4 regions of the Leuconostoc sp. S50 genome follow, and region 2 is predicted to be linked to each of the others. Evidence: riboswitches for the same ligand, from Rfam matches in the RefSeq annotation. Region 2 holds a riboswitch; each other region holds the start of a gene.
The links. A riboswitch is a leader RNA that binds a small molecule or an ion and turns the genes downstream of it on or off. The one in region 2 is predicted to bind thiamine pyrophosphate.

Region 1: another riboswitch for thiamine pyrophosphate. It lies ahead of IAE53_RS00470 (transcriptional regulator); the one in region 2 lies ahead of thiT (energy-coupled thiamine transporter ThiT).
Region 3: another riboswitch for thiamine pyrophosphate. It lies ahead of IAE53_RS02990 (ECF transporter S component); the one in region 2 lies ahead of thiT (energy-coupled thiamine transporter ThiT).
Region 4: another riboswitch for thiamine pyrophosphate. It lies ahead of IAE53_RS02460 (ECF transporter S component); the one in region 2 lies ahead of thiT (energy-coupled thiamine transporter ThiT).

Annotation. Positions count from the first base shown of each region.
Region 1 covers NZ_JACVUE010000001.1:108,928-114,509, reverse strand. The annotation lists gene thiD (bifunctional hydroxymethylpyrimidine kinase/phosphomethylpyrimidine kinase) at 1-581, opposite strand, end outside; gene thiM (hydroxyethylthiazole kinase) at 578-1,354, opposite strand; gene IAE53_RS00470 (transcriptional regulator) at 1,354-1,914, opposite strand; TPP riboswitch at 2,002-2,090, opposite strand; gene IAE53_RS00465 (hypothetical protein) at 2,129-2,635, opposite strand; gene IAE53_RS00460 (hypothetical protein) at 2,632-2,922, opposite strand; gene IAE53_RS00455 (VWA-like domain-containing protein) at 2,919-4,076, opposite strand; gene IAE53_RS00450 (ATP-binding protein) at 4,073-5,224, opposite strand; gene IAE53_RS00445 (NAD(P)H-binding protein) at 5,286-5,582, shown strand, end outside.
Region 2 covers NZ_JACVUE010000003.1:160,837-166,418, reverse strand. The annotation lists gene IAE53_RS04665 (LTA synthase family protein) at 1-1,623, shown strand, start outside; gene IAE53_RS04660 (glycosyltransferase) at 1,643-2,704, shown strand; gene IAE53_RS04655 (MerR family transcriptional regulator) at 2,789-3,259, shown strand; gene thiT (energy-coupled thiamine transporter ThiT) at 3,296-3,850, opposite strand; TPP riboswitch at 3,920-4,008, opposite strand; gene IAE53_RS04645 (RluA family pseudouridine synthase) at 4,076-4,969, shown strand; gene IAE53_RS04640 (MIP/aquaporin family protein) at 5,011-5,582, opposite strand, start outside.
Region 3 covers NZ_JACVUE010000002.1:85,633-91,214, reverse strand. The annotation lists gene IAE53_RS03000 (hypothetical protein) at 1-94, opposite strand, end outside; gene tenA (thiaminase II) at 306-998, opposite strand; TPP riboswitch at 1,074-1,175, opposite strand; TPP riboswitch at 1,296-1,384, shown strand; gene IAE53_RS02990 (ECF transporter S component) at 1,506-2,087, shown strand; gene IAE53_RS02985 (ATP-binding cassette domain-containing protein) at 2,105-3,322, shown strand; gene IAE53_RS11380 (hypothetical protein) at 3,285-3,506, shown strand; gene IAE53_RS02980 (energy-coupling factor transporter transmembrane protein EcfT) at 3,500-4,174, shown strand; gene IAE53_RS02975 (HAD family hydrolase) at 4,281-4,487, shown strand; gene thiE (thiamine phosphate synthase) at 4,504-5,145, shown strand; gene thiW (energy coupling factor transporter S component ThiW) at 5,215-5,582, shown strand, end outside.
Region 4 covers NZ_JACVUE010000001.1:516,461-522,042, reverse strand. The annotation lists gene pepT (peptidase T) at 1-406, opposite strand, end outside; gene IAE53_RS02475 (Nif3-like dinuclear metal center hexameric protein) at 429-1,238, opposite strand; gene IAE53_RS02470 (class I SAM-dependent methyltransferase) at 1,232-1,921, opposite strand; gene IAE53_RS02465 (DMT family transporter) at 1,991-2,932, opposite strand; TPP riboswitch at 3,091-3,180, shown strand; gene IAE53_RS02460 (ECF transporter S component) at 3,325-3,903, shown strand; gene IAE53_RS02455 (thiamine-binding protein) at 3,900-4,193, shown strand; gene IAE53_RS02450 (ABC transporter ATP-binding protein) at 4,230-5,582, shown strand, end outside.

The DNA of each region.
Region 1 (5,582 bases), on a different contig from region 2:
TCAGCCAATAAGACGTAATCCTCAATACGTGATGACTGCCCATGACCTCCTTTCAATAAAACATTTTTGGCGCCTAATTTTTGAATCGCCTTAGCTGCACGTTGCATGTCTTGCCGATTATTAATCGCTTGACCACTTAAAATTTCAGCTTCTGGCATATTAGGCGTTACAAGTTCTGTCAGCGGTAACAATAAACTTTTCACGGCAGCCACTGCATCAGGATTAAGCAACTTTGCGCCACCTTTCGCAACCATTACCGGATCTAACACATATTTACCAAAATCAAAATTTTGCAAGCCTTTGGCAACAAGCGCTACTGTCTCTGCGTTACCGAGCATACCAGTTTTGGTTGCTTTAATCGCTAAATCATCAGCGATTGATTTCATTTGTGACCAAATCATATCAGGTGGGGTCATCAAAACATCTTGAACACCCAACGTATTTTGCGCTGTTAAAGCGACAAATACATTAGCACCATAGACACCTTGTGCAGCAAATGTCTTTAAATCAGCACTAATACCGGCACCGCCACTACTATCAGCACCAGCAATTGTTAATACTTGTGGTGTTTCATTGCTCATAAATATTGCACACTTTCAATCATAAACGTCGCTACTTCCTCGCTTGTAATTGCAGCAAGTTCATCTAGCAATTGCATACTATAAAAACCTGGTGTCGTAATTTGACGGCTGGCTTTGAGCCCAGCTAACTTAAAAGTTGCCATCGCGTACGTGACATTTTCCACAGTGAGTGATTCGGCTACAAACGCGCCAATCACAGACGATAAGGCATCGCCAGTACCCACATTAGTTGATAATAATGGCACATCTGTCTCAATGACGGCAGTATGATGACCATCACTAATAACATCTTTGGCGCCACTTAATGCAATTATGGCACCAGTCTTTTCTGCTGCTAATTGTGCGATGGCAATCACATCCCCACTACCAGTGGCATCAATGCCTTGACTGTCAAAATCAATATCGGCAAACCACGCTATTTCCGCTGCGTTGCCTCGAATGATATCAACATGCCCTTCTTGCATCAAAGTCTGCACGGCCTTACTACGAAAGGGCACTGCAACTGCCACTGGATCCAAGATAACAGGTTTATCTAAATTATTAGCGACCTTTGAAAGCGTTACAATATCAGACAGTTCATTGGCCTTAAGCGTACCAATATTAATGACAACGGCATCTGCAATTTGACATAAATCATTAAATTCACTAACTTCCCGACTCATAAGAGGCGAAGCACCAATAACATTCACGACATTGGCTACGAATTGTGGGGTAACAAAGTTAGCATAAGTCAGAACAAGTGGTGATTGTGTCCGTACATTTTTTATCGTCATTAGTATTGACTCCCTTTTTCATAGGCATTCCGCCAAAATTTTAGTTCAAATTGATATGATTTTTCAAAAATAGCGACATCCAGTTGACTGTCTGAATGGTCAACAATCTGCCAGTAATAGGTTACCAAATCATGATATTGTTTACTGGCATAATATTGCTGCCAACCATTGTTTGTTTGATGTGCCAGTGCTTTAGCTATAAAATAATAGGATTCTACACAAGGTAAGGTTGCCATAATTGCTGCCATAGCACCTTTTTGAGCTGCAGAACGCATGTGGCTCACATAAGATTGCCCCACCAAATCCAAAGGTTTTGGGGCAACAGCATCCACTAGACTAAGGTGTGCTTGTCCTTCATCGTCGCTTGTCGGCCTGGTTAAATGTAATGATTCATCAATTTGATTCACAATGGGCATAAAAGCTTCAATGTAGCTTGCATCTTGTGCTGTATAATAATCAGCTTGCTGCTGAGTTAATGAATTACTGCCAATAGCTTTCACAAAAGGCTCAGCCATGATTTGAGGCATAAATTGTTCTCTAATTGTTTGTAAGGTTGTCATGTTTTCTCCATAGTAGGACACAAAAAGGCCGCGAACCCACTCCAAGAAGATGCGTTCACGGCCAGTAATCAACATTTAAAAAACACTAGCTTGTGCAACATATCTCCCTTCGTACGTACTAACGTCATCAGGTTCAATGGGTATTTCTCAGCCGATTGGCACCCCAGATATTTTATTTAATTCAAGATAAGTGTAAACGAATGTCACCAGATAATCAACCCCACCATTCAGGATCAACATCTCTCATTTGATGCTTCAGTGACAATTGCGAATCACTTGTAACACGTTGATAAGTTGTGGTGTAAGGATTTTTCATCAAATTAATCATTTGCTGATACTGTGTACTTTTCAAAAAATCAGCTAATTGACTGTGATTTTGCCAAAAAGTCCATAACATATAATCTGCTTTGCCATTATCATTTTGAGCCACAACACCGGCAACATTTACTAACTTACCAATTAGTTTATCATTATCATCTTTAGCCTGAAAGGCAATTTGATGAATCACACGACCAGTTAGTTGATCATTAGTATAACGACTATCAAAGCCTAATGGCCGTTGAAATTGTTGGACAATTTCTGGTGCATCTAAAATCAAAACATTCGAACCAGCCAATTGTGATACCTTGCCGAGGTAAAACACGTTGTCTGGATTCGCTGTTTGAAGTGCTAATAATTCTGAAACTGACTGTTCTGGTGCAAGTACAAGATTAATTTTCATAAGAATGGCTCCTTTAACATTGTGACGACATCTGGTGAAAGCCGAACTGCATTACGCTGAATAAACTGTTGGACGCCTTTAAACGTTGTCAGATCAACTCTGGGTGTAATAGCGCCTGATGCAACTAATGCTTTTGCATAGACAATATCTGAACGCGTCATCATCGTCATGCCCCATGGCTCACTTAATAACAGGGACTCCCAGTGATCAGTTAATAATGCTTCAGCTCTTTTGAACCGATTGTCTTTGGCAATAAAACTACTCAGATCTGTTGGATTTAATTTCATAGGGTCAACACCTTTCCAATTTGATTAGGCAAACTGAGTTGTTGCTGTTCTGGCAGTATCCAATAAACACGACGATAATGTGACATAATCGGTGATGTTTCACCGTCACCATCAGTTAGGATAATCACTGTTGTCGTCTCACGAGGTGTTTTTTGTTTATCTAGATAGTCAAAAATACTTAGAAATGCCGTTCCTCCACCAGCACGGCGCTGCCAATGATTGATATTTTTAATCACTTCAACTGCTGTATCAAATGAAAACACGCGGACTTTAGCATCAAATTGTTGTGTTATTTGCATCACATTGGCTAGGAATTTACCCACTAGTCTATCACTAATAGAAGCTGAATTGTCGACAAATACCAAAATTTCATTTTCGTACTTACTAATTTCACCAAGTAAATCCATTCGATAGGCTTGGCGTCGATTAAATCGTGCGCGTGATGATTGCTTTTGATTAGGCACTTGGCTTACCCCTGCTTTGAAGATTTGACGCCAATTTTTTTTAGGCACCACCACCGCGGAAATCTGTTGTATGACAGCACTAGCCAAGTGACCTCGCCCAGATTTTTGTGCATCTTCATTAGCTTGACGAATGACTTGTTCAAGTGCCGATTTAGCCTCATCAGACTCATCGCCAACACTCGCCCACTCACCGTGGCCGTCGACGTCACCATGAGCAGGCACATCATCTTCAAAACGACTGATTAAATCAATATAAGTTTGCGAATCTTGATAAGGCGCAAACCATTCGCCGTACACATCAAACAACATTTGCAAAGTCACAGCCGTTGGTAACTCACCTAATTCCTTAGGTAAATATTGATTAATCGCCACATCAGTTCCTAGATCAACAACTGATTTTGCTTGGTGCGTTGCAGCATAGCGAACTGGGTGTTCCCAAATAACATGCAGTGCTTCATGTGCCAATGCAGCCGCAATCTGATTGTATGTGCTGAAATTTTCTGTTAAACGAGCTGGATTGATTACTAAGTACCAACGATGATTTTGCCATTTTAATGCCAAAGGATGCGGTGCTAACAGGTTCATTTCGCGGGTTAAATTCATGACAATGTTGCCATATAGGGGTGAAACATCTAGCAAGGTTTTAATACCACCTAATATTAAATTATCCGTTTCATCCTGCGTTATCATCTGGTTGCAATGTCCATAATTTGTTGATACAACACGTTTGCATAGTGTTCTTCTGAATTGTATAAATCATCTAAAATTGGGGCATTTGTCATTTGCTTGACCAGTGCATATTGCCCATCTGGTGCCACCAATTGTAGTAATTCACTAAAACGTGCAGCGTTATTATCGTGTGTCATATCTGCCGTCAATAACAATGTTTTCATCACTGTCATTTTTTGAATTTCTGAATAACTTTCAAATTTAGAACGAATGTTTAAAGGTACTTTAGGTCCGTCTGGCTTTGAGTCAAAAACCTCTTCGGCTGTGAGACTAGGCGTTTGTTCACGTACAAATCGAACAAATTGCGTGGCAACTACTTGACCTAAATCACCCGCCACAATATCAAATAATAAATCTTCTTGCTGACGATTTGATTGCTTCAGCAATTCAAAAAGATTATCCGACACACGTTGCCAAGCACGCGGGGTCGGATTCAAATCAACTTCACGCACAACAGGATATAATAAACCAGCATTTTCAGCGATAAATCTGCGCACCAAATCATGAATATTTGGCCGTTGGTCACCTTTAGCAGCCCATGCTAGCCAATCCTTCACTGATACGCTCATCACTAATCTTGTTGTCCGATCCTTAATTGCGGCATCAGAAGTTTGAACCGCATATTCAGATGTCTCAAAACCATGCATACTATCATCTGGATTTTCTGCCAAGATAAGGAAAACATTTTCAGGCAAAATTAGATCATTAATCTGTCGTTGTAACACTAAATTCATGAGTTCGGCCTGAACAGCTTGTGAGCCGCGATTAAACTCATCTAAAAACCAAATGATTGGTTGACTTGGTACCGATTCGGCATGTTGAATAATTTGAATCAGCGTATGTGTGTAGCCAAATTTAACATCAGCAAGTTGCCCATAATGCTTAGTTTCTAAAAATGCGCTTTCAGTCAAGGGCGGTATTGGAATCGCCAAATCGCCTTTTTCTGACAGAGAAACCACCGTTGTAAACAATTGCGCGTTCATTTGCTTTGCCACATCGCTCACTAAAGCAGACTTGCCAATGCCTGCTTCTCCAACAATATTAGGGACATTACCGCCTCGTAATATCAGTGGGACTGCCATTAATAATTGTTGATAAGTTAAACTCATAATGAACCTCATTCCTATCTATATTTTACCGCAATCCAAACAATCATGCTAAAATGAAAGTATGACAAAAAAAATTCTAATTCTCGGTGCTAATGGTCAAATTGCCAAATTAGTGGTTAATATGTTAGCCAATACCGACACACAATTAAAGCTCACCTCTCTTCACGCTAAACCAGCCCAACACATTGCCAATCTAGACGCGGCAAATGAAGCTGATTTGGTGACAGCATTAAAAAATATTGACATCGTATACGCCAATGTTGGTGCCGAAGGTCGTCAAAAAAATGTGGCTAATGCGTTAGTCAACGCCATGCATACTGCTGGTGTGTCTCGACTGATTTGGATCGCGACAATTGGC
Region 2 (5,582 bases):
TTTTTTGCAGATGTTGATCGACCACAGTTATTAACACGTCAGTTTGATCGTGAATATATGGTGAAGTATTTGGGTATTGGACCATTCACAATTTATGATGCGATTAATACATACCAAACTAGTCAGGTTCGTAAAAGTGCAACACCATCTGAATTAACAGCTGTTCAGAAATATATTAAGAAAAATTATGCGGCGATTAATCCAGAATTTTATGGCAAAGCGAAAGGCAAGAACGTCATTGTGATTCATTTGGAAAGCTTCCAACAAATGTCACTTGATTTGAAAATTAATGGCCAAGAAGTAACACCGTTTTTGAATAGCTTATACCATAGCAAGTCGAGTGTTTCGTTTGATAATTTCTTTAATCAAGTTGGACAAGGTAAGACATCTGACGCAGAAAATATGCTAGAGACTTCTACTTTTGGATTACCACAAGGCTCATTATTTTCCAAACTAGGAGATGATCAAACCTTTCAGGCAATGCCTGCTATTTTGAATCAACGTGCTGGTTATTCAAGCGCAGTATTTCATGGTAACATTGGTAGCTTTTGGAATCGTAGCACAGTTTACAAACATATGGGCTACCAAAATTGGATTTCCGGTGATTATTTTGATTTAACTGGTAAAAAAGCGACATCGTGGGGCCTGAAAGATAAATTATTATTTCAAAACTCTATTCCTTATCTAGAACGTTTGCAGCAGCCGTTTTATGCTAAATATTTGACAGTGACAAACCACACACCTTATACGCTAGATGCACAGGACCAAGATCCTAATTTCCAGACGTCGAATACAGGTTCAACATTAGTGGACAACTATTTCATCACCAATCACTACCTTGATCAATCCGTGAAGGAATTCTTTAATTATCTCAAAAAATCAGGGTTGTACGATAATACTGCTGTTGTCTTGTATGGTGATCACTACGGTATTTCTAATACTGACGCGCCTTATTTGGCGTCGGTGCTTGGCAAAAGTGAGAGTAATTGGAACGATTTAGATAATGCTAATTTGCAACGAGTGCCATTGATTGTTCATATACCGGGCATGACAAATGGTTATATTGATCATACTTATGGTGGTGAAATTGATGTTGCACCTACCTTGGAGCATTTACTTGGTATTAGTACTAAGCGATATATTCAATTTGGACAGGACTTATTAAGTAAGCAGCACGTGCAAATTGTTGCTTTCCGCAATAAAGACTGGATAACACCTGAATACGCCAGTCTGTCAGGACGCATTTGGAATACGAAAACGAATCAGTTGATTGAATATCCTGATAAAAAGTTGCAGGCTAAAGTCAACAAGATTCAAAGTTATGTGAACAAAAAATTAGATATGTCAGATAACTTGAATCAGAAAAATTTGCTGCGCTTCTACACACCAAAAGGATTTAAAGCTGTTGATCCTTCTAAATATGATTATAGTAAAGATAGTACGGTCAAACGATTGAAAAAAATTAACCAAGAATTAGGGACAAAATCTACAAGCTTACTGTCTAAAAATGGCAATCAATCAACGTTAAGTGATTACATTACTGACGCACCAGAGTCGCGCGATAAAGCGACAGATACCACGAGATTGTTACCACGAAACGCAGATGATTGGAGTGGAAATTAATGATGTTTGGAGTAAAAATATGACCAAAATTCTCATTGCCCTTGAAAACATTGGTCTTGGGGGCATGAAGCGTGCCACAACCGTCGTGGGTAACGCCTTAGCACAACAACACAACGTTGTGTATTACAGCTTTTCTGATTTACCAGCCTTTTATGCCCTATCAGCGGAGCTACGCATAGCAAAGAGACCGTTAACTTTAGCCAACGATGCACAGCCTTATATTAAATATGCTGAACAAATTCAAGATTTTATTGATCTTGCACGGGAATTCGAGGTGGTTATTTTAGCAGGTGGTTTGTTGTCTAGTTTTGCTGCTGTTATGAAACCACAATTACCTGATACACAGTTAATTGGTTGGATGCATAATAATGTGACGACCTACAAAAGCCAGTACTATGCTGATATGCAGCCTGAATTTGAAGCAGGTTTGCGGGCACTTGATACTGTTGTTGTGTTAACAGACTACGATTTGGCCGGCTTTAAATCCTACAATAAGCACGCCGTCAAAATATGGAATCCGTTGACTATCACACCAAATGGTCGTGCTGATTTGTCACAGCATATCATTGCCTTTACAGCTCGAATTGCGATTCAGCATAAAGGCATCGATTTTGCTGTGAAATTGGCTTCAAAATTACCAAATGATTGGCGCCTGGCAATTGCAGGTAATGGACTACCAGAAGATATGGCAACTTTTCAAGGCTTAATTGAAAAATATGCGGCGCACGATAAAATTATTTACCGTGGTGGGCTAAAAGATGAGGCATTACGACAACATTACCGTGATGCTAGTATTTTCTTACAGACGTCTCGTTGGGAAGGATTGCCATTGGTTTTGGCTGAAGCGATGAGCTTTGGGTTACCAATTGTCGCAATGAAAAATACCGGTTCTGCGGAGGTACTAGACGGTGGTAAATACGGCATTTTAGTCGAGAATGGCGATGTTGATGGTTTGTTAGCAGCTATTCAACCACTATTAAGTACTCAAAAAGAGCGACAATACTATGCTAATATTTCATTACAACGAGTAGAAGATTTTGAAATGGGCCCAATTTTAGAACAGTGGCAGGCTTTGTTTTAACAAAGGAATGTGCTATATTTAAATAGATATTAGGGGTGTTTAGCAACTTAGTTGACAAAGAACACTATTTCTAGAGGCACAGACATGAATTTTGACAAAGAAAATTTTAAAAAACCGTCTCTTGATCATTTACAATTCCGTATTGGCGAGTTAGCACGTATGACAAATATTTCGACACGGCAACTTCGTTATTGGGAAAAGCAAGGATATGTTCAAGCGATCGATCGAGAAGATGAACAAGAATCTCGGTTATATGGCTTTCGAGCGTTTATTAAGGTTGCGATAATCAAACAAAACTTAGATGATGGTGACAGTCTACATGACGCTGTTGATAAGGCTAATGAACAACTTGAAAGTGCCATGATTATTCATCACATTATGAAAAAAGCCTTTCAAGGTATTGAAGAATATGAGGGTCGTGTTGTTGTAAATTTGGGTTATTTTGATGACGATGAGACACAATTGTTGTACGTCTATCTGGAATCTGGCAAAGTAAAGTATCGGGTTGTTGATAAACGCGAGTCTCCAATCACGAGAAAAAGCCAGTTATTATAACAGCTTCCCTTCAGAATTGTTATAATAACTGGCTTTTTATTTGAACATTTTTGGTTGAACGCGAAGCAAAATAATCAGTACAACAATCGTCAACAGGATTTGTGGGATAACATAAGCTGCGTTGTAAATTAGTGAGTAAAGCCACGGATTTTGTCCTTTAGGGGCAAATGCGCCGTAAAAGAAACCACCAGCCAAAAAGGAACCAAAAAAGCGACCCAAACCACCTAATAGGGCACCAATTGATATGAGTATCATTGCTTGCCTTGTTGCATCTCGACGGAGTGCATATTTTAATTGGCTTTCGAACAATCCGCCGAGACCAACTAGCGTGTAGGCAAAGAAATAGTCAAAAAATACTTGTAATGGATTTAAATAGTACGGATTTAAAATAAAAGTCACTATACCAACAATTAATCCAGTAATCATACCGGCTTTTACACCGTGACGGTATGCAACAAATAATATTGGGACCAGTGACAAGGTTACAGCGCCACCTTGTGGCATTTTAAATAGGGTCAACCAATCGAAAACAACAGCCAAGGCGGCAAATATAGCCACTTCAGCGATGACGCGGGAACGAGAATTTTGCATAGACTTCATATCTCCAAAAAAATAAAAGCGCAACCGTCAAGAGAATTTACAGGTTGCGCCATTAATGAGCTAAACAATGTGGTATCTCCCTTCGCATGCATTATCATGAGCAGGTTCAGTGGGTATATCTCAGCCAAAAGGCACCCCAGATAATTTAAGTATAACTAAAATGACAATAAAGTCAAATTAAGGGGCTAAGCAACTAAAGGTGTGGGCACTTATCCTATGACAACATGGCAATATCAATTTATTATATCACCGCATAACGCAGGACAATCAGTGAAAGCCTTATGGACCAAATGGCTCATTCCAAAGCGTATTCGTGGCGCTCTCAGAATTAAGCGTCATTTCACTGTGAATGGCAGAATGGTCCCGACTAGTTACTATTTGGCAACTAACGATGTCTTAGTGATGACGTTTGATCAGGACGACTTTAGAACGAGTAGTTCTAATTATCGACCAAATTATAATCAGCAGGTAACAACTTTATTTGAGAACGATTATCTTGTGGTGATTGATAAACCAGCGGGGATGAAAATGCATCCGCATTCACCCACAGAAGATGATACTTTGCTGAATTACGTTGCCGGTGATTTTCAAAGGCGCCATGTAGAAGCGTCGCCTTATATGGTACATCGAATTGATCGGGCTACCTCCGGCGCCGTTATTGTTGCAAAAACGCCTTTAGTAGTGCCAATACTTGACCAGCTATTATCTGCTAAGGTAATTACGCGGACTTATTTGGCATGGGTGAGTGGTGTGATGCCGACAAAACAGGGAATAATTAAAACACCAATTGGCATTGATGCAAAAGACGACAGGAAACGTGCTGTCAATGGCGCCGAAGCACAATTTGCTGTAACGCATTGGACTAATGTACATACAGTTTATCAAAATTCACTATTACGAATTCGTTTGGATACTGGACGAATGCACCAAATTAGGGTTCATTTAGCTAGTATAGGTCATCCAATAGTTGGGGATGACCTATATGGTGGGCGTCATATGCCAAGATTGATGCTGCATTCAGCTACCATTGAACTACCTTTACCCTTTGATGGTGGCGTTAAAACGATTACAGGTCCATTGCCTCATGACTTTCCACGGCAATTGCGATAATAAAAAAGAAGCTCGTGATGAGCTTCTTTTTAGTAAAAACATTATGCTTCTTTCGTAACACCCTTGTTGAAGAAGTTAGCGGCAAATGCTGCCAAAGCACCACCTAGTAGATCAGCCACTAGGTAAACCCAAACGTGACCAAGTGCTTTACCTTGAACAAAGATTGCAGGACCTAAGGCACGAGCAGGGTTGAAAGCACCACCTGTAATAGGTAATGCAACAATGATTAGAACAGCTAACCACAAACCGATAATCAATGGCGCCGGTACATTAGCCAATTTAGTGACAATTGAAATGACCAAAACAAACAAGAAAGTCAAAATCAATTCAAAGGCGAAAGCGTACCAGCCTTGTCCATCAGCAAAGTTTGTTTGACCAAGACCAGCCAAAGTGACGAATTGTTTGACTGTCATTGATTGACCTGACAAAGCAGTTGTAACTGATGGTGACTTTAGATAAGCTGTAACGCCAAGATAGACAGCACCAGAAGCGACAATAGCACCAATCAGTTGTGCTAATACATAGCCGACAAATTCGACCCATGACAAACGCTTTTGAATTGCCATCGAAAGTGATACGGCTGGGTTAAAGTGTCCACCAGAAACTCGACCAA
Region 3 (5,582 bases), on a different contig from region 2:
TAACGTCACCATAACTTTTGAAAGAAGTCCAGTTATGTCTAGTTAGCCCATTACTAGACTTCGTTGCGAATCCAAATGGGTTAGTTTTTGTCATTAGAATTCGCCTGGTTTGACTTTGACGAGTGATAGGCTTTGTTATTGACTTATGAGCAATCTAGAATGATTTAAACAGTTTACACGTTTTTGTTACTTTATATAAAAATAGAATTGACAGAGTAGTATTGTAATGATAACAGAAATTTTAAATAAACTAAGTGCTTGACACCAAAGAGACTTTTTAAAGAATACTGGCAACTTTTATTTGTTTAATCAATGACTGATTTAAATTTCCAGTCTTGTTGGTAAAAAGCTTGCTCCCAAAACTGCCATTCTAGTTCACAACTTTTTAAGAAAAATTGCATAGCTTCTTCACGTTGTGATGATGTTGCCTCTGATGCCAAACGATCAATCCAATCGAAAATTTGATCAGAGAGTGTGGTCTGAGAATCATCATCCGTTTTGGCATAGAAATCAATCCATCCTTTAAAAGGATTAGCTTGATTATTAGCCTTTTCTTGAACTTGCTTGCTGGCAATTTCATGGTACGTCCAAGGACAAGCTTGAAAAGCAGCGAGAATATTCAGCAGTAAACCTGTATCAGCTGCACGATACATATGTGATTCATACAAATATGCTTTTGGTGCTGGTGTTGCATGTTGTAACATTTCATATTGAACGCCGGCCACATCGCAAAAGACGTGGTGTGGATGAATTTCGCTATTCAAAATAAAATCAATTGAATTCGCAAAAAATTTTATCTCGGTACGGTCAGTTAGTTTTGTAATTGCAGTGGCATAAATTTTAATAAATTCACTCAAATATTGAAAATCTTGTTCAACATAAAAAATTAAAGCTTCTCGTGGAACGTATCCTGTCGCGATACCACGTACAAATGGGTGTTCATGAATAGCAGTCATAATTGGTTGTGCATGAGCACGTAATTCTTCTGAAAACAACATAATATCTCCTAATAATTGGTTTTTAGTCAACAAAAAAAGCGCTTTGTTAAGAGCGCAAAAAGAGCATCTTTATTAAATAAAAGAATGCCACTTTCCTACGCTAGTGTTGACTAGATCAGGTTCGAAGGGACTGATGTAAACATCATCTCAGCCAAGAAGGCACCCCTAGTGGACAACATATAATATTTTATGAATTAAGAATAACACTACTACAAAATAATTACAAACATTAAAAAAAGTAGGAATCAGTGCATTGCCTTTTTGAAAACAATGAGTTATACTTTTTCACGTAGTTTAATATTTTATCTGGGGTACCGTAAGGTTGAGATTATACCCATTGAACCTGTCAGGTTAATACCTGCGAAGGAAGATAAGTTAGATTAAGACATTTTTTGATGCCATCAATCACTATTCTCTTTTGTGGTTGGTGGTTTTTTCTATGATCACTTATTACTAAAACGGTATATTAGCAAAGCTTACGACCTCAATCAAAAGGAGAATATGTTTATGGAACAGTTAGAAATCTCATCTGAATCAAAGGTTAGGTGGTCGTTGCGAGAAGTGATATTAATGGCATTAATAGGTATTGCTTTTGGTGTCATTTATTTTATTATGGATCCGATATACACAGCTTTAGATGCTGTTTTGGTCCCACTCGGATTACATCAATACACAATTGCAATTACAATTGGTCCTTGGATGATGGCAGCGCCACTTTCCAGCTATCTATTGAGAAGGATGGGGGCTGGATTAATTGGTGAATTACTAGGTGCGACAGGAGAAGCACTTTTGGGTGGTTACTGGGGTGTAGCGACTTTAATTTCTGGTTTTATTCAAGGAATTGGATCAGAGTTAGGTTTCACATTAACAGGCTATAAAAATTGGAAAACAGGTTTAATTTTGTCGACCCTTACAGGAACTATTGTGACTTTTGTATGGTCATTGTTCCATGATGGCTATCTTCAGTTTGGAATTAGTATGTTAATCGGATTGTTCATTGTACGGTGGATTTCAATTGCTTTTTTTGCTGGCCTACTAGTTTATTGGATTGTTAATCTATTAGAAAAGTCTAAGTTATTAAAAAAGTGATGTTAGGATGACCAATAATGACGATTTTAAAAACTAGCCATTTAGATATTAAAATTGATGACCAATTAATTTTAAAAGATATTACGCTATCCATACAACCGGGACGATTTATTTTATTAGTTGGTGAATCAGGTTGTGGGAAGTCTACATTGATGACTGCTCTAGCTGGTTTGTATCCCAAGTATGGTGGTGAATTGTCAGAAACAGTTTTATTAAATAAACATAATATCGCAACAATTAAAGCTAATTTTCGATCGAGAAAAGTAGCTATGTTATTTCAACATCCCGATCAACAGTTCGCAATGGATCGTGTGGAAGATGAATTAATTTTTTCACTTGAAAATTTGTCTCTATCAAAGCAAGAAATAGATAAACGAATCAATGAAGCATTAATTGAAGTTGGTATTGAACCACTGAGGCATAGTGATTTAGCTCATCTATCAGGTGGGGAATTGCAAAAAGTGGCTTTAGCTGAAACGTTGGCTATGGGCGCCGAAATCATTTTGTTAGATGAACCTTTTGCAGCGGTTGATCTCGTGCATCGAAAAGAATTGCAGTTATTGTTGAAAAAGTTAGCTGATCGTGGACATGGCATTCTAGTTTCTGATCATGATACAAGTGGTTATCAGTCGCTGATGACGGATGTCTTTCGCATAGCAAATAAAACACTTTATCAAGCAGGCAAAAATGAAATTAAGGATATATTTAATGAATATAGTCCACAGCTGTTAAAGGTTCACAATGAAGTAGATGAATTATCATTCAATATGGTTGATGTGACCTTGAAAAATGGCATCATGCCTATTTTAAAAAATAGTGATTTTAAGTGGGCCAAAAATAAAATAACATTAATTACTGGACCAAATGGTATTGGTAAGTCAAGTTTGTTATTAACTTTTGCGAGATTGCATGACTTTCAAGGAACATTATGCTACGAAGAGCAAGCGATTAATAATTTACCTTTTAAGAAATATGCACGTTTAGTGGGGCTAGTTTTTCAAAACGCAATGAATCAATTTTTAAACATTACAGTAAAAGAAGAACTTGAGCAAGCTAGATCAAAGAGTCGTTTCAAAGGATACTGGACTAAAGACAAAATATCCAAAGTTATCGACCGGCTAAATCTTGACGGACTATCAGAGCATAGCGTGTATGAATTGTCAGGCGGGCAGCAAAAAAAAATTACAATTATTAATTATGATAGTTATTTCTCCAGAAATATTATTATTAGATGAGCCTTTGGCGGGCTTGGATAAGATGTCTATTCAACATGTTATGGCAACTATTAAGGAGGTCGCTGATGATTTACATCAAACCGTCATTATGATTTCGCACCAAACACATGGCATTGCAAAATATGTTGACTATCACGTTCATTTCGATACAAGTGGCCTGCGCTATGAGGAGAAAATATGTTGATGAATGAAACTCAAAAACTAGTATTGGTCTTACTTATCTCTTTTGAAATAGCTTTCACAAAATCAGTATATCTCAATTTAATCTTGATTGTAATGAGTCTATTAATTTTATTGATAACTGGGAATTTTGCAAAGAACTTTGCTCGATTGTTGATTGTAAGTATACTGCCGGCCATTGGATCATTTACTTCGTTCTATTTTTTTGGTACCGGAAGCAAAGAACAGCGGGTACATTTTGCTTTGGTCATGACGACTCGTGTCGGAGTGTATATTTTTTTGGGCGCAGCTTTTATATCGACTATGGTGTTATACAAATTACTACGTTCTTTGGAGCAAAATGTCAAAATGTCTGCTACCTTCGTCTACGGTATATTAGGCGCTTTTAGTTTTATTCCTAAAATTATACACGCTGTGAAGACGATTCGTGCAGTCGGCATGATGCGAGGAGAAGTGTTGCATTTTTGGTCTCCAAAGCTATATTTTAAAGCGATTACCCAGTCATTGATATGGTCCAATAATTTGGCCATGGCTATGACTTCACATGGTTTTGAGGAAGGAGAAAAACGAAGTTACTATGAACGGTTTCCAGCAAAATTTGGTGGCTGGATGATTATTCTGATCGTGATGTTATTCATTCAATACTGCGTTTTTATTTTACGACTCTGGTAATTATTTTTTAATCATTAGCTAATTTTGAGAGATACGCGTGTGATCAAAGATTGAACAGTTTAGAAAAGTCCTCGTTTTTCCTAGAGAATATAAAAGGAGCTGAATTATGAACGATAACAAAATTGTTTTCTTTGACTTAGACGGCACGCTTTGTCCCAATAACGATCTAAAAGTTAGCGTGGAAATGATTGAACTGTTAAAAACGTTTCCAAAACGTGGGATTCTGTCAGTCATAGCTAGTGGCCGTAGTTTTTATGAAACTAAACCATTACTCGAAACACTGGAACTAGATGCTATTCAAAATATGATCTGAAAAAGGGAATTGAAATATGAATGTGAAAAAGATATTGAAATTATATTTGGTTACTGATCGACAGGGGCTTTGCGATGAGGATTTTTTGAATCGGGTAGGACTGGCATGTAAGAGCGGGGTCACACTAGTACAATTAAGGGAAAAGGAACTTTCTTCGCGTGACTATTTTAATTTAGCCGTTAAGGTTAAATTAATTACGGATAAATACGATATTTCTTTAATCATTGATGACCGTGTGGATATTTGTCTAGCAGTTGGAGCTGATGGTGTTCATGTTGGTGATAGTGATTTACCAATTAATGTTGTTAGAAAGCTGTTAGGGCCGAATAAAATAATTGGTGTATCAGCAAAAAGCGTGCAGAGCGCACAGGAAGCAGCAAAACAAGGAGCTGATTATATCGGCGTCGGTGCGATATATCCGACCCAAACAAAGGTTGTCACACAACACACATCTATAAAAACATTGCGGGAAATAAGCCAAAATGTTTCTATACCAGTGATTGCAATTGGAGGTATTAAGGAGGCGAAAATAAAGCACCTTGAAGAAACTGGTATTGTTGGCGTTGCAGTGGTAAGTGAAATTATGCAGGCTATCAATATTGCGCAAAAAGTGCCTAATTTACTTAAAGAACTGCATAAAGTTGTGACGAAAGAATAGATTCAAAAGAAAAAACGATCACAAAATATTGAACCTCACATAGGCATTACAAATATGCAGGAGACAAAAATGAATAAAAATGTAGATATTCAAAGATTAATAATAGTAGCTGTCATGATTGGTTTGGACGTGATATTGTCACCAATTTTTAGAATAGAGGGTATGGCTCCAATGTCAAGTGTTATGAACATTATAGCTGGCGTCTTTTTAGGGCCACTTTATGCAGTTGTTATGGCATTTGTGACTGGTATCATCAGAATGCTAATTTTGGGTATTCCACCACTTGCTTTAACAGGGGCTGTTTTTGGTGCTGCTGGTGCAGGATTACTATACAAATATGGACAAAGCATTTATTGGTCTATGCTTGGAGAATTTTTAGGAACTGGCATTATTGGATCATTGATTTCTTATCCTGTAATGATTTGGTACACAGGACA
Region 4 (5,582 bases), on a different contig from region 2:
CTGTTGTAATTAACGTGTGTCCAACATATTTTTTTAGACTCGGAAATTCAGACGGATTTAGTTCGTAACCACTTGTCCCAAGCTTGATGGGTGATTGACCATCATAATCAGCAACAATTTGTGGCTTCACATTAGCACCATTAAAATCAGCAGTATCCACATGAGCAATGAAACCGATTGTAGGTACATTAGCATTGTCAATGTTGCTTGACAGTTCGGCAAATACATAACCATCAGGCATAGTACGCACATTTTCAAGACCAATGTGCTTTAGTTCTTCAGCCAATTCAGCTAAAAATGCCACTTCTTTTGGTGAAGAAGGCACTGTTGTTGAATTTTCGTCTGACTGCGTATCAATTTTGACGTACTTCAAAAATCGCTCTGTTAGTTCTGGATATTTTGTCATATTTTCACTCCTTTTTGGTCGACTACTGCTGTCCGGACGGTCCCAAAATATAAGTATAAGGATCTGTATTCATCTTTGTGGCAAAAACATCGAGCTGATCACCACACCATACTTTTACTTGATCAGCCATTTTTTGATTAGCAATGGCTTCCATGTGATGATCCGGATCAATGACTACAAAATCATCTGCTAAGATGTCATGGCCAACATGATAATATACATCAGCAGTAACAAAAGCATCAGCCCCTGATTGTTTAGCTATTGGCCAAAACTTACCCCCATCTCCACCTAGAACTGCCACCGTTGAAATGACACGATTAAGATCATTGGCTATGACACGAACAGCTTCAACGTGAAAAATATCACGCATTTGTTTCGCAAAATTAGCCACTGTCAATGGTTTATTTAACTTACCAATTCGTCCTAATCCTGTTTTGCCATCTGCATTAGGGATTAAAGGCACTGTGTCCTCAATATTTAGCGCAGCGGATAACCAATCATTCATCCCACCAAAAGCACTGTCCAAATTGGTATGTGATGCATAAACGACAATTTGATTCCCGATAAGATCTGCATACATTTGATTTTGTGGAACAGATAGGTCTAAGTTTTTGGCTGGAAAAAACATTGCCTCATGATGTGCCCAAATAAAGTCTACCTTAGCAGCAATGGCTTCTTTGACAACCTCTGGACGCACGTCTAACGTAGTCATAACGCGATTAATTTGTTGATTAGGGTTGCCAATTTGTAAACCGGTGGGATCCCCTGCTTCTGCCAATGATAGTGGCGCAAACTGTTCAATTTGATCAATTAATTCTTGTGCAATCACGATATCAGCTCCTTGATGCGATCATAATTCGTTTGCCATTTCTTATAAGCTACTGTACTTTGGTTTCCTGAATCTTTCAAATGTTCCAAAATAAGTTGGATGCGGTCACATTCTTTTTGCCACTTGGCGACAAAAATTGGTGATTTTGCTTGCAACAGATACGGACCAAAATCAATCTCACGATCAGATAATTTTGAATCACCAGGTGTTGCAACAATCACTTCATAAAAATGCGAACCTTCCTGAACAATATCTTCCGCTATAATCAAATAGTGATTGTTGTTTAACCATGATCTGACAACATTCTCATCAGTATTTGGTTGTAAAATCAAAGTATTGTACTCATGTTTTTTTGACTGACCAGCTGACAAAATGTCTTGAATTAAAATGCCGCCCATGCCAGCAATTACAACTGTGTTAACCTTATCAGCTGTATCAATAGCGGCTAGACCATTCGCTAATCGCGCCTCAAGTTTGCCATTCAGATGTCGTTTGTTAATTTCATGTTGGACATTTTCAAACGGTCCCTGAGCAACTTCACCAGCTATGGCATGCTGGACATGATTGGTCAAGAGTAAATGTGCAGGTAAATAGGCATGATCTGAACCGATATCAGCAATTATTGCGCCTTGTGGCACGTGCTTAGCCACAGCTTCAAGGCGTGGCGAAAGATGAATACTATCCATAATGTTTCCTAAAAAAATTTTTTTACTCCTACAAGTATAGCAAAAAAGCCAGCTATGCGCTGACTTTCCTTATCCAAATTTTATCAGTAGCACACCGATTGCCATCGCCATAATACCAAATATTTGTGCCCGCGTCACTTGTCTTTGTGGTGAACGCCACCATCCAAATTGTGTGACAGCCATTGATCCAACGATTGAACCAAATAATCCCAAAGTCACCGTTACTCCTGCTCCCAGTTGTGGCACTAAATAGGCGGCTGCGAAAACAAACGCAGCGCCCAATACGCCACCAATGAACAACCAAAATGGCTGTTCATTAGCATGGAATGTTTTGGGTAAAAGAGACTTGTCACGAACCATGACAACCAAAAAAATCAAGATGGTGCCTGTCAAAAAAGAAAACACCGAGGCACCGACTGAGGAATGCATTAATTGTCCTAAGTGGCCATTGATGGCTTGTTGAATGGCTGAAATAGCACCTGCCACTATCCCCCATAAACGCCATAAATTCAACGCAACGGCGTTTTCATGATCTGTGTCACTTTTTTCTTCAACCTTAGCAAATCCTCGGCTCGCCAACACAACAGCAATATAAATACCTAAGAATAAAATCAAAATTCCCATCGATTTTAGCCAGGTTAAAGGATGTTGTTGTGCCCCAAAAAGCCCAAAAATATCAATCACTTCTCCCATCAAAACTTGGCCTAAAATTGGCAGAATAATCGTTTGGATTGCCCCTAATTTAGGAAACATTAAAATGTTAGATGTTAAAAAGAAGACACCCAAAATCCCGCCCAACCAAATCCACCACGGATTATGAGATAAAACAGTGCCAATAGGAACAATATGTTGACTAGTCCCAAAAAAGACGGCGATGAGAAATATTGTCCCGACTGTAAATGAAATTAAACTCGACCTAAATGGTGAACGCACCGCTGCACCTAATTTTGCATTAATAGCACTTTGATTAGCTAATAAGAATCCAGCAGCCAATCCAATAAAATAAAGCATCTCAATACAACTCCTAAACATAACTTATTAATTGCAACTCATGAATAATAAGTATACCCATAAGGACCATTTTTGCAAGCCAAACGACTTTCACCGCTTGCAGGCAAAAATGGATTGTGGTACACTCTGTTTGTGAGTTAATCACAAACAATTGAAAACACCAAAATCTGGGGTGCCAAACGGCTGAGATAATACCCATATAACCTGATCTAGATTATACTAGCGTAGGGAGATTTACTTTAATATTGATTGTATACAGACAAACTACCAATTCAGTCTGTTGTAGTATTTTTAATTGATATGATATCAAAGCCAATCTTCCCACGAAGATTGGCTTTTTGTATGTCTAACCTCATGGCGGTGTTTTCACAACAAATTCGGAGGTGTGCAACATGCATACAAAATGGTCACTTCGTGACGTCATCTTTATCGCACTCATCGCGGTGTTTTTCGGCTTTATTTTCTGGGCTTGGGCATTTGCTTATAATGTTATTGCAGCAATATTAACACCTATGGGTTTAAGTCCATACGCTAACGATGGAACAATTGGTCCATGGCTAATGGCTGGTCCAATGGCGGGATACATTATTCGCCGTGCCGGAGCTTCGATTATTGGCGAAACACTTGCAGGTACTATTGAAATGATTTTTGGCTCACAATGGGGTGTCATGAATATCGTTGCTGGTGCCATTCAGGGGCTCGGAACTGAAATTGGATTTGCTATTTTTGGATATCGACGTTGGGATAAAACTAGCTTAACAGCTTCTGTCATTACCGTCACAATTGTCACCTTTGGTTGGGACTTGCTTCGCAATGGCTATGCCCAATATTCATTAGGTCTGTTAGTTGGTCTATTTATCACACGCCTGATTTCATCGGCAATTTTTGCTGGTGTCATTGTTTACTTCACACAGAAGCTAATTGCTAAATCAGGTATTTTGACAACGCATCAATCAGAGGTGATCTCATGATTTCAAGTATTGCAGTACAAGTTTTGCCAATGACTGCCAACGAAAATGATGTGATTAAAATTGTTGATCATGTCATTGCTTATATTGATGCTAGCGGTGTTAATTACCAAGTTGGTGCGTTTGAATCGACATTAGAAGGCGATTACGATCAATTGATGGCAATTTTAGCACAATTACCAAAAGTTGCGGCCGAAATCACAGACATACCTGTAATGGTTTATAGCAAAATCAATATGGCGACGACTAGCGATGTACTTACAATAGCAAAAAAAACAGATAAATACAGATAAAGCGGTTTTTTCCGCGTACATAGGATACCATAAACCATGATTGTTACTTTAGAACACCTTAATTTAAGCTATGGCAAAACAAAAATTTTTGACGACTTGACATTGACCATTCAAGAAAATAGTTTCAACCTTTTGATTGGACCATCGGGTATTGGTAAATCTACTTTGTTAAAAATTATTGCTGGCCTGTTTCCTCAACTTAAAGGCACTGTTTTGGTTGACAATACCGCCATCAGCCAGCTACCAGCTAATCAGAGAGCGCAGTATGTTGGTTTTTTATTTCAAGATCCCGACACACAGTTTGCGATGCCTACCCCTTTTGAGGAATTGACGTTTACACTAGAAAACTTGCAAATTCCGTCTGATGAAATAGCTGAACGTGCAACAGCGGCGCTTAAATTTGTCGGCATCAAACAACTAGCCAATCAACAAATGAACACACTATCAGGTGGTGAAAAACAAAAAGTTGCTTTGGCAATTATTGTTGCGATGAAAAGTAAATTGTTACTACTAGATGAACCTTTCGCTAATGTTGATATGACAGCACGGCAGGAAATTTTAAAAAAAATAAAAACATTGCAGGCTGATGGTGTTTCAATTCTTGTTGCGGATCACGATTTTTCAGGCTATTCAGATATTGTCAACAATGTGTGGGAAATTCATAATCATAAAATATCAGCACTTGATCATACTCAATTTATTCAACGACTTCCAAAGCCACAACATCATACTTTTAAAACAATCAGTGAAGGGGTTTTTGAACTAAATCATTTCAAGTTATTGAACGAAAAAAAGACTTTGATAACGGTGCCACAACTTCTTATTGGCGCACCCGGAATTACCCTCCTGACTGGCGCAAATGGTAGCGGCAAATCAACTTTATTTAATGCGTTAACTAAATTGAAATCTTTTGATGGGCAGATAACTTATCAATCAAAAAATATTCAAAAATTAAAAGTTGCACAATATGTTCAAGAAGTGGCACTATCGTTTCAAAGCCCAGAGCGCCAGTTCCTTAGAATGACTGTCGATGAGGAATTAACATTGAGTTATCAACATAGTCAACAACGCGCATTTTGGTCACCCCAAAAAATTGATCATTTTCTCACGCGTCTTAACCTCCTCCATCTGCGGCAACACGTTGTCTATCAACTGTCTGGCGGTCAGAAGAAAAAATTACAACTACTACTGATGCTAATAGTCGGCACGCCAATGTTGTTGCTTGACGAACCAATTGCTGGGCTAGATGTCGCCTCCGTACGTGTGGTCGCTGAAATATTACAAGAACTTTCAACTCAAGGTAAACAGCGTTTTATTATTATTAGTCACCAATTAGATGCCCTATTACCAGTTGTTAATTATCATCTACACCTTGATCATCAAACATTA